DNA from 3 places in the Thalassotalea sp. LPB0316 genome. Region 1 is predicted to be linked to each of the others. Evidence: predicted binding sites of a transcription regulator. Region 1 holds the regulator's gene; each other region holds the start of a gene.
What was found. Region 1 encodes sigma-54, which starts transcription at its own class of promoters, with help from an activator protein. Its sites were predicted from a motif close to GTTGGCACGNNNNTNGNNT; they were not measured.

Region 1 (3,286 bases):
TGTGGTGTTGATATATAAATCAGCCCGCACAATCACTGGCTCAAGTAACTGCTTCTCAAGTTCAATCGCTTGATCAAGTGCCATGTTTTCTTTGATTAGGGGGTGAAGGCGTCGGGTTTCGCTAAATCGTCTGATCAGGTCTGAATCGTCGGCATCTAAATACAAGACGCTGAGTTCAACAGCATTGGGCAAATAGTCGAGTACCTCGATAATATCGTTAGGATCTTTAGGTAAGTTCCTCACATCGAGTGACACTGCGACATTTTCATAGTCGTTGATTACGGTATGGGTTAACGCGGGTAACAAGTTTAGCGGAATGTTGTCTACGCAATAGTAACCTAAATCTTCAAGTACTCTTAAAGCAACCGACTTCCCTGACCCTGATCGGCCACTAACAATGAGTAATTTCATATTTTCCTATGAGGCTTCTTGAATAATTTCAAATAACTGGTGGTTATCTTGACACTTTCTAATATTTTTAACGACCTTCTTGTCGCTAAATAGTTGGGCAATGTTTTGTAAGGTTGCAAGGTGCTCTTGGCAGCTAGCTTCAGGCACGAAAAGGGCAATAAAAATGTCAACGGGTTGATTATCTATCGCATCGAAAGCGATTGGCTGTTCAGTGGTTATTAACACTGCCACCGCATGCTTGCCGTTGATTAAGCGGCCGTGCGGAATGGCGATACCGTTGCCAATGCCTGTACTTCCCATTTGCTCGCGCTGGGTAAGACTTTGAAGTAAATCGTGTTGGCTTGTCTCAGGGAGTTTACGTGCAGCAGCATCGCAAATAGTATCAAAAAGGCGTTTTTTACTGCTTGCTGGCGCTGCACAAATTGTGCAGTCCAGCGTTAAAATGTCTTGCAACTTCATTTTAGTTAATGTTTTTTCAACTTTTCTTTGTGTTTAATGACTTGACGGTCAAGCTTATCGACGAGCGAGTCGATAGCAGCATACATATCTTTGTCGTCTGATGACGCATGGATCTCACCGCCATTTAAGTGCAGCGTCGCTTCCGCGATTTGCTGTAATTTCTCTACATTTAGAACAACGTGCACATTGTTGATGTGATCGAAATGTCGTTCTAGCTTTGCAAACTTTGAGTTGACGTATTCGCGCATTGAGTCGGTAACTTCTACATGATGACCAGAAAGATTAATTTGCATAAGCTTTTTCCTTTTTTCTAAGTTTACAATAAACTTTTTCTTTGATTTGACGGTGGAATAGATAAAGACTCTCGGTATTTAGCTATCGTCCGTCGTGCAACATTAATACCTTGCTCAGCTAACAAGTCGGCCATTTTGCTATCGCTTAATGGCTTAGATGGTAGCTCAGCAGATACTAATTTCTTAATTAATGCTCGGATTGCGGTCGATGAGCATTCGCCCCCATTTTCGGTGCTTACATGACTTGAGAAGAAATATTTCAACTCAAAAATACCTCTTGGTGTATGCATATATTTTTGTGTTGTCACACGAGATATTGTTGACTCGTGCATATCAACAGCTTCCGCAATATCGTTTAGCACCATAGGTTTCATAGCCTCTGGGCCGTACTCAAAAAACGCTTGTTGGCGCTGGACGATACAATTCGATACTTTTAATAAGGTATCGTTGCGACTTTCCAAGCTTTTAATAAACCATTTCGCTTCTTGCAAGTTTGAGCGAATAAATTGGCTATCTTCTGACGACTTCATTGACCGTGACATTGCAGCATATTGCTGGTTAATCGACAGTTTTGGCGCCGTGTCTGGATTGAGCTCTACGACCCAACGGCCGTTCTTTTTCTCTACTGATACGTCAGGAATAATGTACTGCTCTTCCGACTTTATCACGCTGTCGCCTGGGCGCGGATCAAGACTTTGGATTAACCTCATCACTTCGCGTAATTGATCTTCTTTCAATTTCGTTTTGCGCATTAATTGACGATAGTCTCTGTTACCTAACAAATCAATGTGGTCTGAGATAATTTGTTTGGTTTCTGCTAGCCAAGGTGTTTGTTTGTCAAATTGATTGAGTTGAATTAATAAACACTCGGCAATTGAGCGCGCACCAACGCCAACAGGATCAAACATATTGATGCGTTTGAGTACGGCTTCAACTTCGTCGAGCTCAACCTCGTCATCGCCTAAGCTTTCTAAAATATCTTCGGTAGATACAGTTAAATAGCCAGCATCGTCAATAGCATCGATAATAGCGGTGGCAATGGCTTTATCTGTTTCGGTAAACGGTGTTAACTCCATTTGCCAGCGTAGGTGATCTTGAATAGATTCAGTCGTTTCACCTTGATAGGTGTAGTCTTCTGACAGCGGGCCGGCGCTAGAGCCAGATAAACTCGCACTATAGTTATCGTCCCACGTAGTATCCATAGATAACTCTTCGGGAATATCGGTTTTTTCCAACCCATCACTGGCATTTACTTCATCGGAACTAGGCAGAGGATCTTCACTGCCTTCATTTGACGAGGCCGTTTGGTTTTCACCCATAAACGCTTCTTCAAGCTTGTCTGGTTGGCTTTCTTCATTGGTTTGGGTTGCGTTTTCGTCAACTTCCAATAATGGGTTGCTTTCCAGTGCTTCTTGAATTTCTTGTTGTAAATCCAATGTCGACAGTTGTAGCAACCTGATTGCTTGCTGCAACTGTGGGGTCATTGTTAGCTGTTGTCCGATACGGAGTTGTAATGATGGACGCATGTAGCTTTTATTATTCCTATCTATTTACAAACGCGAAGTGATTGTCACTTCTTTATCTTAACTATAGCGTGAATTGTTCACCTAGGTACACATCTCTGACTTGTTGATTAGCAAGAATTTGATCCGCGTCACCTTCGGCGATTAATTCACCATGGCTGACAATATAAGCTTTTTCACAGACATCAAGGGTTTCCCTAACGTTGTGGTCGGTAATTAAGATGCCAATACCGCGCTGTTTTAAGTGCAAAATGATCTTTTTAATATCGCCAACCGAAATTGGGTCAACGCCAGCAAAGGGTTCATCGAGTAAAATAAACTGAGGATCAGCAGCCAAAGCGCGAGCAATCTCGACACGTCGACGTTCACCACCAGATAAACTCATCCCTGTATTATCTTTTATATGGCCTATATTGAATTCTTCAAGTAATAATTCAAGTTTTTCAATACGTTCGACCTCTGACAAGTCTTTACGTGTTTGTAAAATAGCCATGATGTTGTCGTGCACGGACAACTTTCTAAAAATAGAGGCTTCTTGCGGCAAGTAGCCTAAACCTTTACGGGCGCGCTCGTGCATTGGTGCTAACGTTAAATCTTCAC
Region 2 (3,286 bases), 180 kb from region 1:
GTCTAAAGCTATCTATTTAACCTATATATTCAAAAATTAGCTACGACAGCCTAGGCTTTGATGCCCATACGACTTAAACCACCACTTTTTTTACCTTTGGCATCATAAGTCATCGTTGACTTACTATTCTTTTCAAGCAAGCTAGAGCGCATTCGTTCAACGGCTACCTCTGATTGAGCAATAACTTGCCCATTGACTTGATTAAGCGTTTTGCAACGCTCTAGAATTTCTCGTGCCTGAACCAAAAGTTGCGCATTTTCTTCGTTTTCCAGATCGCGTTTAAAGTGAGGGTGAAGTGATAGAGACTTATCACCTTGTTCGATTGCTTGAAGCAATGTCTGTTTTTCTTCAGTGATGGCGACCAGTGCTTGAGGGTCTTGTTTGGTGAGAATATCTTTTTCTTGCAATAAAAGCTTCTCTAACGCAAGTAGGGAAGCTTCTTGATGTTCGATTAATTGTTTAACTGTCAATGGTGCCGGCATGCACACTCCATCAGCTGCTATTCGTCTAACTTAAATTCAAAGTTAGCAATACTTGCAGCGAGTTTGTCTGGGTCAATTTTATATTCCCCTGAAACAATTGCTTTTTTAAGTTGCTCAACTTTTTTCTGATTCACTTCTGGCTCATTAGCTGATTTTTGCTGTAATTTTGCTAGCTGTTGTGCCTGAGGAGTTATAGAAACAGAATCTTGACGAGCTTGCGGCGCAGAACTCGTTTGTTGAGCTGTTTGTGCTGCTTGTTGTTTCGCATTTTGATCGGCAACTTTGGTTAATGGATTTGAATTACCTAAGTTGTTGATATTAATAGCCATAACTTATTCCTAAAGGCAAAGTAAAAACTTTTCTCTCTTTATATCGACCCAACGCAAAAAAACTTTAGCTTTTTTTATAACGTTATTTCAACATAATTGATTGCTGAAACTCTACCTGAGACAACCTTACCTGAGCGGGTATTTCTTACCCTTACTTGGTCACCTAAACTACCACTAGATACAGCAACACCTGTCGCTTTAACGCTAAAGCTACCAGAACTTGCTTTAATAGTCACGTTTTCGCCACTGCAAACTAGGCAAATATTTTTAGCATATACGGTACGCCCCCTAGCGATATTGCGTTTGGCTTTCGCACCAACAATTTCATCCATACTGTCGAGTACTTCGCCTCGAATATTATTACTATCAACATATTTGATTGCTAGGTTATCTTCAGATAAGACACTACCTTTATCAATTAACATTGTGGCGACAACGACGGGCAGCTCAGTTGTGATCTTTACTGGTACGAATAAATGCCAAGGCGTTGAATCATTGCAAGTTATTTTAATATTTACATTTCTACCGTAAGAATTTTCGGGTATATTTGCCGATAATGGTGACGAACAAGGTTTTATGTTAATTCGACGATCTAATTTTGTTGGTGAAATGTCAATTCTACCGCTTTGCGGTAGGTCGTGATTTTCTTCGATAAAGTTTTTTGCAAATTGCTCGATATATTCATGATCAAATTCTGTTGCTACGCAAGAACTAGCAAAAAACAATAATAAACTGCTAAGTAATGATAATAACTTTAAATTTTTCATAAATATTACTGCTATTTTTTTAGGGAATTTAAAATACTCGTCTATGCTTAAGATATTCTTGAGCACAGATGAAGTGTCAAAAAATTTACGTTAATTAAAACGTCTCGTAGTATTTATCAAGAAACGTGCCTGATTGCGAAAACTGCAAATGGGCTTTATTAAGAGGTTTGTATGGCTGGTATTCTAGATTCGGTAAATCAACGCACTCAATTAGTGGGGCAAAACAGGTTAGAATTATTACTGTTTAAACTTGTTGGGCCGCAGCGATTTGGCATCAACGTGTTCAAAGTGCGCGAGGTTTTACAGTGTCCACCACTTACTGCCTTTCCACATCAAGATTCCTATATAAAGGGTGTCGCCCATATTCGCGGTCAAACTATCTCTGTTATTGATTTAAGCAAAGCGACAGGCGGACCTGAAATTGTTCAAACGGAAAACTCTTTTATTATCATTGCTGAATACAACAGAGCGGTTCAAGGTTTTCTTGTTGCCGGCGTTGAGCGCATTATTAATATTCGTTGGCAAGACATCTTGCCGCCGCCAGAAGGTGCAGGTAAATCAAATTACTTAACAGCGGTTACAGAAATTGAAGGCGAGATGGTTTCTATTCTCGATGTTGAAAAAATCTTAAATGAAATTAACCCCGTCTCGACTGAGCTGAGTGAAGAGGTTGCAGATATTTCTGTGGGCGAAAGCGTTGGCGACAAAATTGTGATGATCGCTGATGACTCAACAGTAGCGCGTAACCAAGTTAAGCGCGCACTAGAACCTCTTGGCTTAACTATGGTGCTGGCGAAAAATGGTCAAGATGCCCTCGACCAGTTAAACGCGATAGCTGATACTTGTGAACGCAGTATTTCGGAGAAAGTGGCTTTATTGATCTCTGATATTGAAATGCCTGAAATGGATGGCTATACCTTAACCGCTGAAATTAAAAGCCAAGAGCGACTGAATCAAATGCCGGTGATTTTGCATACTTCCTTGAGTGGTGTTTTTAATAATGCAATGGTTGAAAAAGTGGGTGCTGAAGATTTTATTCCTAAATTCCATCCTGATGAACTAGCAACAGCAGTGAAAAAATGGTTAAAGCTCGAAGAATGAACATCGAAGTGAAGTAAGCGATGACAAAGCAATTAGACGATAGAAGTTATAGTCAGTTTAGAACATTTCTCGAGCAGCAATGCGGCATTGTGCTAGGTGAAAATAAACAATACTTAGTTAAGAGCCGTTTAGCGCCGTTGATGGCAAAATTTGATATCGCCAGTCTTGATGAGTTGGTTAATAGCACGCTAAACCCGACTCAACGTCAACTGCGGGCGGCGGTGATCGATGCGATGACGACGAATGAAACCTTGTGGTTTCGCGATGATTACCCATTCGAACTACTTAAAACTAAAATATTACCTGAACTTGCTAAGAAAAAGTCTTCAATCAAGATTTGGTCGGCAGCGAGCTCTTCTGGACAAGAGCCATATTCGTTGGCCATGACGGTATTGGAGTTCCAGCAAAAAAATCCCGGTGCGATAAAGCAAGCGCAAATTGTTGGCACCGACATTTCGGAAACTATGCTCGAGCATTGTCGGTACGGTCATTATGATAACCTTGCGTTATCACGTGGCTTGTCGATGGAACGCAAGCGTCAGTTTTTCGAAAACGGCGATAATGGCATGATGAAAGTAAAAGATAACGTTAAACGTTTAGTGAGTTT
Region 3 (3,286 bases), 1.1 Mb from region 1:
ATGTCGTCATCCATTACGCCACCGGCGGTTAAGAATTCACGATCTGCTTCAAGTGCGTTAAGCGCCTCTTCTAATGATGAAGCAACTTGTGGGATCGCTGCGGCTTCTTCAGCTGGTAAGTCGTATAGGTCTTTATCCATTGCATCACCTGGGTGGATCTTGTTTTTGATACCGTCAAGACCAGCCATTAACATTGCTGAGAAAGCTAAGTAAGGGTTAGCTGTTGGATCAGGGAAGCGAACTTCGATACGACGTGCCTTCGGCGAAGGTACTACTGGGATACGGATTGAAGCACTGCGGTTACGTGCTGAGTAAGCAAGCATAACTGGTGCTTCGAAACCAGGTACTAAACGCTTGTATGAGTTAGTTGAAGCGTTAGTGAACGCGTTTAACGCTTTAGCGTGCTTGATAATACCACCGATGTAGTATAAAGCTGTTTCTGATAATCCGCCGTACTTGTCACCGGCGAATAAGTTAACACCGTCTTTTGCTAAAGACTGGTGACAGTGCATACCTGTACCGTTGTCACCAACTAATGGCTTAGGCATGAAAGTCGCTGTTTTACCGTATGCATGCGCTACGTTGTGCACAACATACTTGTAGATTTGAACTTCATCAGCTTTGCTTACCATAGTGTTGAAGCGACATGCGATTTCGTTTTGACCACATGTTGCTACTTCATGGTGATGAGCTTCAACAACTAAACCCATTTCTTCCATTACTAAACACATTGCAGAGCGCAAATCTTGTGATGAATCTACTGGTGCTACTGGGAAGTAACCGCCTTTAACACCTGGACGGTGACCGTGGTTGCCATCTTCGTAATGTGTTGCGCCGTTCCATGCAGCTTCTTTGTCGTCAATTTTGTACATTGAACCAGACATATCTGTATGGAATTTAATATCATCGAACACGAAGAACTCTGGCTCTGGACCAAATAATACGGTATCAGCGATACCTGTAGAACGCATGTACTCTTCAGCGCGCTTAGCAACTGAACGAGGGTCACGGCTGTAACCTTGCATCGTTGAAGGTTCTACGATGTCACAACGTACGTTTAGTGTAACTTCTTCTGTGAATGGGTCTAGCACTGCCGTTGAAGCATCAGGCATTAATACCATGTCTGACTCGTTAATGCCTTTCCAACCAGCGATTGAAGAACCATCGAACATTTTACCTTCTTCGAAAAAGTCTTCATCTATTTGATGGTAAGGAAGTGATACGTGTTGCTCTTTACCTTTAGAGTCAGTGAAACGTAAATCAACGAACTTAACGTCGTTTTCTTTGATTAGGTCTAAAACAGCTTGTGACATTCTCAGTCTCCAGTGAAGTTATGTAATTTTGAAATGTTAGACATTTTTGCTTGTTCTACCATTAGCCAAAAGTGTGCCAAAGATAAAAGCCTTATTTATCAAGTGTATTGCTCTTTAACCAATAAAGCCTTGCACTTTTTTGGTGCGTGCGTGGCACTTTCTTGGTGCATTCGTTTGGTTTTACTTTACTTGCATTATACTAGTGCAAGATCAATAAAATCACTAACTGTTTTATTTGTTTATATTACTGCTGTATAATTCGCGCCCAATTGTAGCCCTATGAGCAAAGGCAGCTGTGCACATTTTAGTGCCACAAAGGCAGCTAAAACTCTTTTGTTGAGATTAATATGAGTAATATCAATAACTTACGTAACGTAGCCATTATTGCGCACGTTGACCACGGTAAAACCACTTTAGTAGATAAGTTGCTTGAGCAATCAGGCACGTTAGACTCACGCACCGAACTTGAAGATCGCGTAATGGACTCTAACGATATTGAAAAAGAGCGCGGTATTACTATTTTAGCTAAAAACACTGCCATTACTTGGAACGATTACCGAGTCAATATCGTTGATACTCCTGGTCACGCCGACTTCGGTGGTGAAGTAGAGCGCGTTATGTCGATGGTTGATTCGGTATTGCTGATCGTTGATGCCCAAGAAGGCCCAATGCCTCAAACCCGCTTCGTAACTCAAAAAGCCTTTGCCCAAGGTTTAAAGCCTATCGTCGTTATTAACAAAATTGACAAACCAGGCGCCCGTCCAGAATGGGTTATGGATCAAGTATTCGATTTATTTGATAATTTAGGCGCAACTGACGACCAACTAGATTTCCAAGTTGTTTACGCATCAGCAATTAACGGTTGGGCGTCAATGGAAGAAGGTGAAATTGGCACAGATATGACACCACTTTTCCAAACAATTATTGATCAAGTGCCATGTCCTGATGCCGATCCTGAAGGCGCATTCCAAATGCAAATCTCGCAGCTCGATTACAGCTCGTACTTAGGCGTTATTGGTGTTGGTCGTGTTACTCGCGGCAGTGTAAAACCTAATCAGCAAGTTACTGTTCAAACCGCAGCGGGCCCAGTTCACAACGGTAAAGTAGGTAAGGTTTTTGGTTACCTTGGTCTTGAACGTCACGAAGTAGAAGAAGCTACTGCCGGTGATATCATCGCGATCACAGGTTTGGGCGAGTTGAAAATCTCTGACACAATCTGTTGCCCAACTGAAGTTGAGCCTCTTCCGGCGCTATCAGTTGATGAACCAACAGTAACTATGACATTCCAAGTTAATACCTCTCCATTTGCAGGCCAGGAAGGTAAATTCGTTACTTCTCGCAACATTCTTGAGCGTTTAGAAAAAGAATTGGTTCACAACGTAGCGCTTCGCGTTGAAGAGACTGAAGATCCGGACAAGTTCCGCGTATCTGGTCGTGGTGAGCTTCACTTGGGTATTTTAATCGAAAATATGCGTCGTGAAGGCTTTGAGCTTGCGGTTTCTCGCCCTGAAGTCATTATGCGTGAAGTTAACGGTGAAATTGAAGAGCCATATGAGACAGTAACGGTTGATGTTGAAGAAGAGCATCAAGGTTCTATTATGGAGAAAATGGGTCTTCGCAAAGCAGAATTAACCGACATGGCACCCGATGGCAAAGGCCGCATCCGCATGGACTTTATTATGCCAAGCCGTGGTTTAATTGGTTTCCAAACCGAGTTTATGACATTAACTTCTGGCTCTGGTTTGATCTATCACACATTCTTGCAGTACGGCCCGCACAAAGGTGGTGAGATTGGTCAACGCTTAAACGGTGTGTTAATTGCAAACGCACAAGGTAAAGCGCTAACAAATGCATTATTTAACTTACAAGATCGCGGCCGTTTGATGATTGGCCACGGTGTTGAAGTATACGAAGGCATGGTTATTGGTATTCACAGCCGCGATAACGACTTAACGGTTAATGCACTTAAAGGT

Region 2: flgA (flagellar basal body P-ring formation chaperone FlgA) is a predicted target of sigma-54. The motif match lies at 1,693-1,711, and genes of this name have one in related genera.
Region 3: glnA (glutamate--ammonia ligase) is a predicted target of sigma-54. The motif match lies at 1,376-1,394, and genes of this name have one in related genera.

The regions. Positions count from the first base shown of each region.
Region 1 is NZ_CP062946.1:1,435,523-1,438,808, forward strand. Features, by position in the region: gene rapZ (RNase adapter RapZ) at 1-411, opposite strand, end outside; gene ptsN (PTS IIA-like nitrogen regulatory protein PtsN) at 418-870, opposite strand; gene hpf (ribosome hibernation promoting factor) at 876-1,163, opposite strand; gene LP316_RS06280 (RNA polymerase factor sigma-54) at 1,187-2,689, opposite strand; gene lptB (LPS export ABC transporter ATP-binding protein) at 2,751-3,286, opposite strand, start outside.
Region 2 is NZ_CP062946.1:1,618,449-1,621,734, forward strand. Features, by position in the region: gene flgN (flagellar export chaperone FlgN) at 51-482, opposite strand; gene flgM (flagellar biosynthesis anti-sigma factor FlgM) at 500-811, opposite strand; gene flgA (flagellar basal body P-ring formation chaperone FlgA) at 886-1,578, opposite strand; gene LP316_RS07155 (chemotaxis protein) at 1,750-2,679, shown strand; gene LP316_RS07160 (CheR family methyltransferase) at 2,700-3,286, shown strand, end outside.
Region 3 is NZ_CP062946.1:338,431-341,716, reverse strand. Features, by position in the region: gene glnA (glutamate--ammonia ligase) at 1-1,313, opposite strand, end outside; gene typA (translational GTPase TypA) at 1,661-3,286, shown strand, end outside.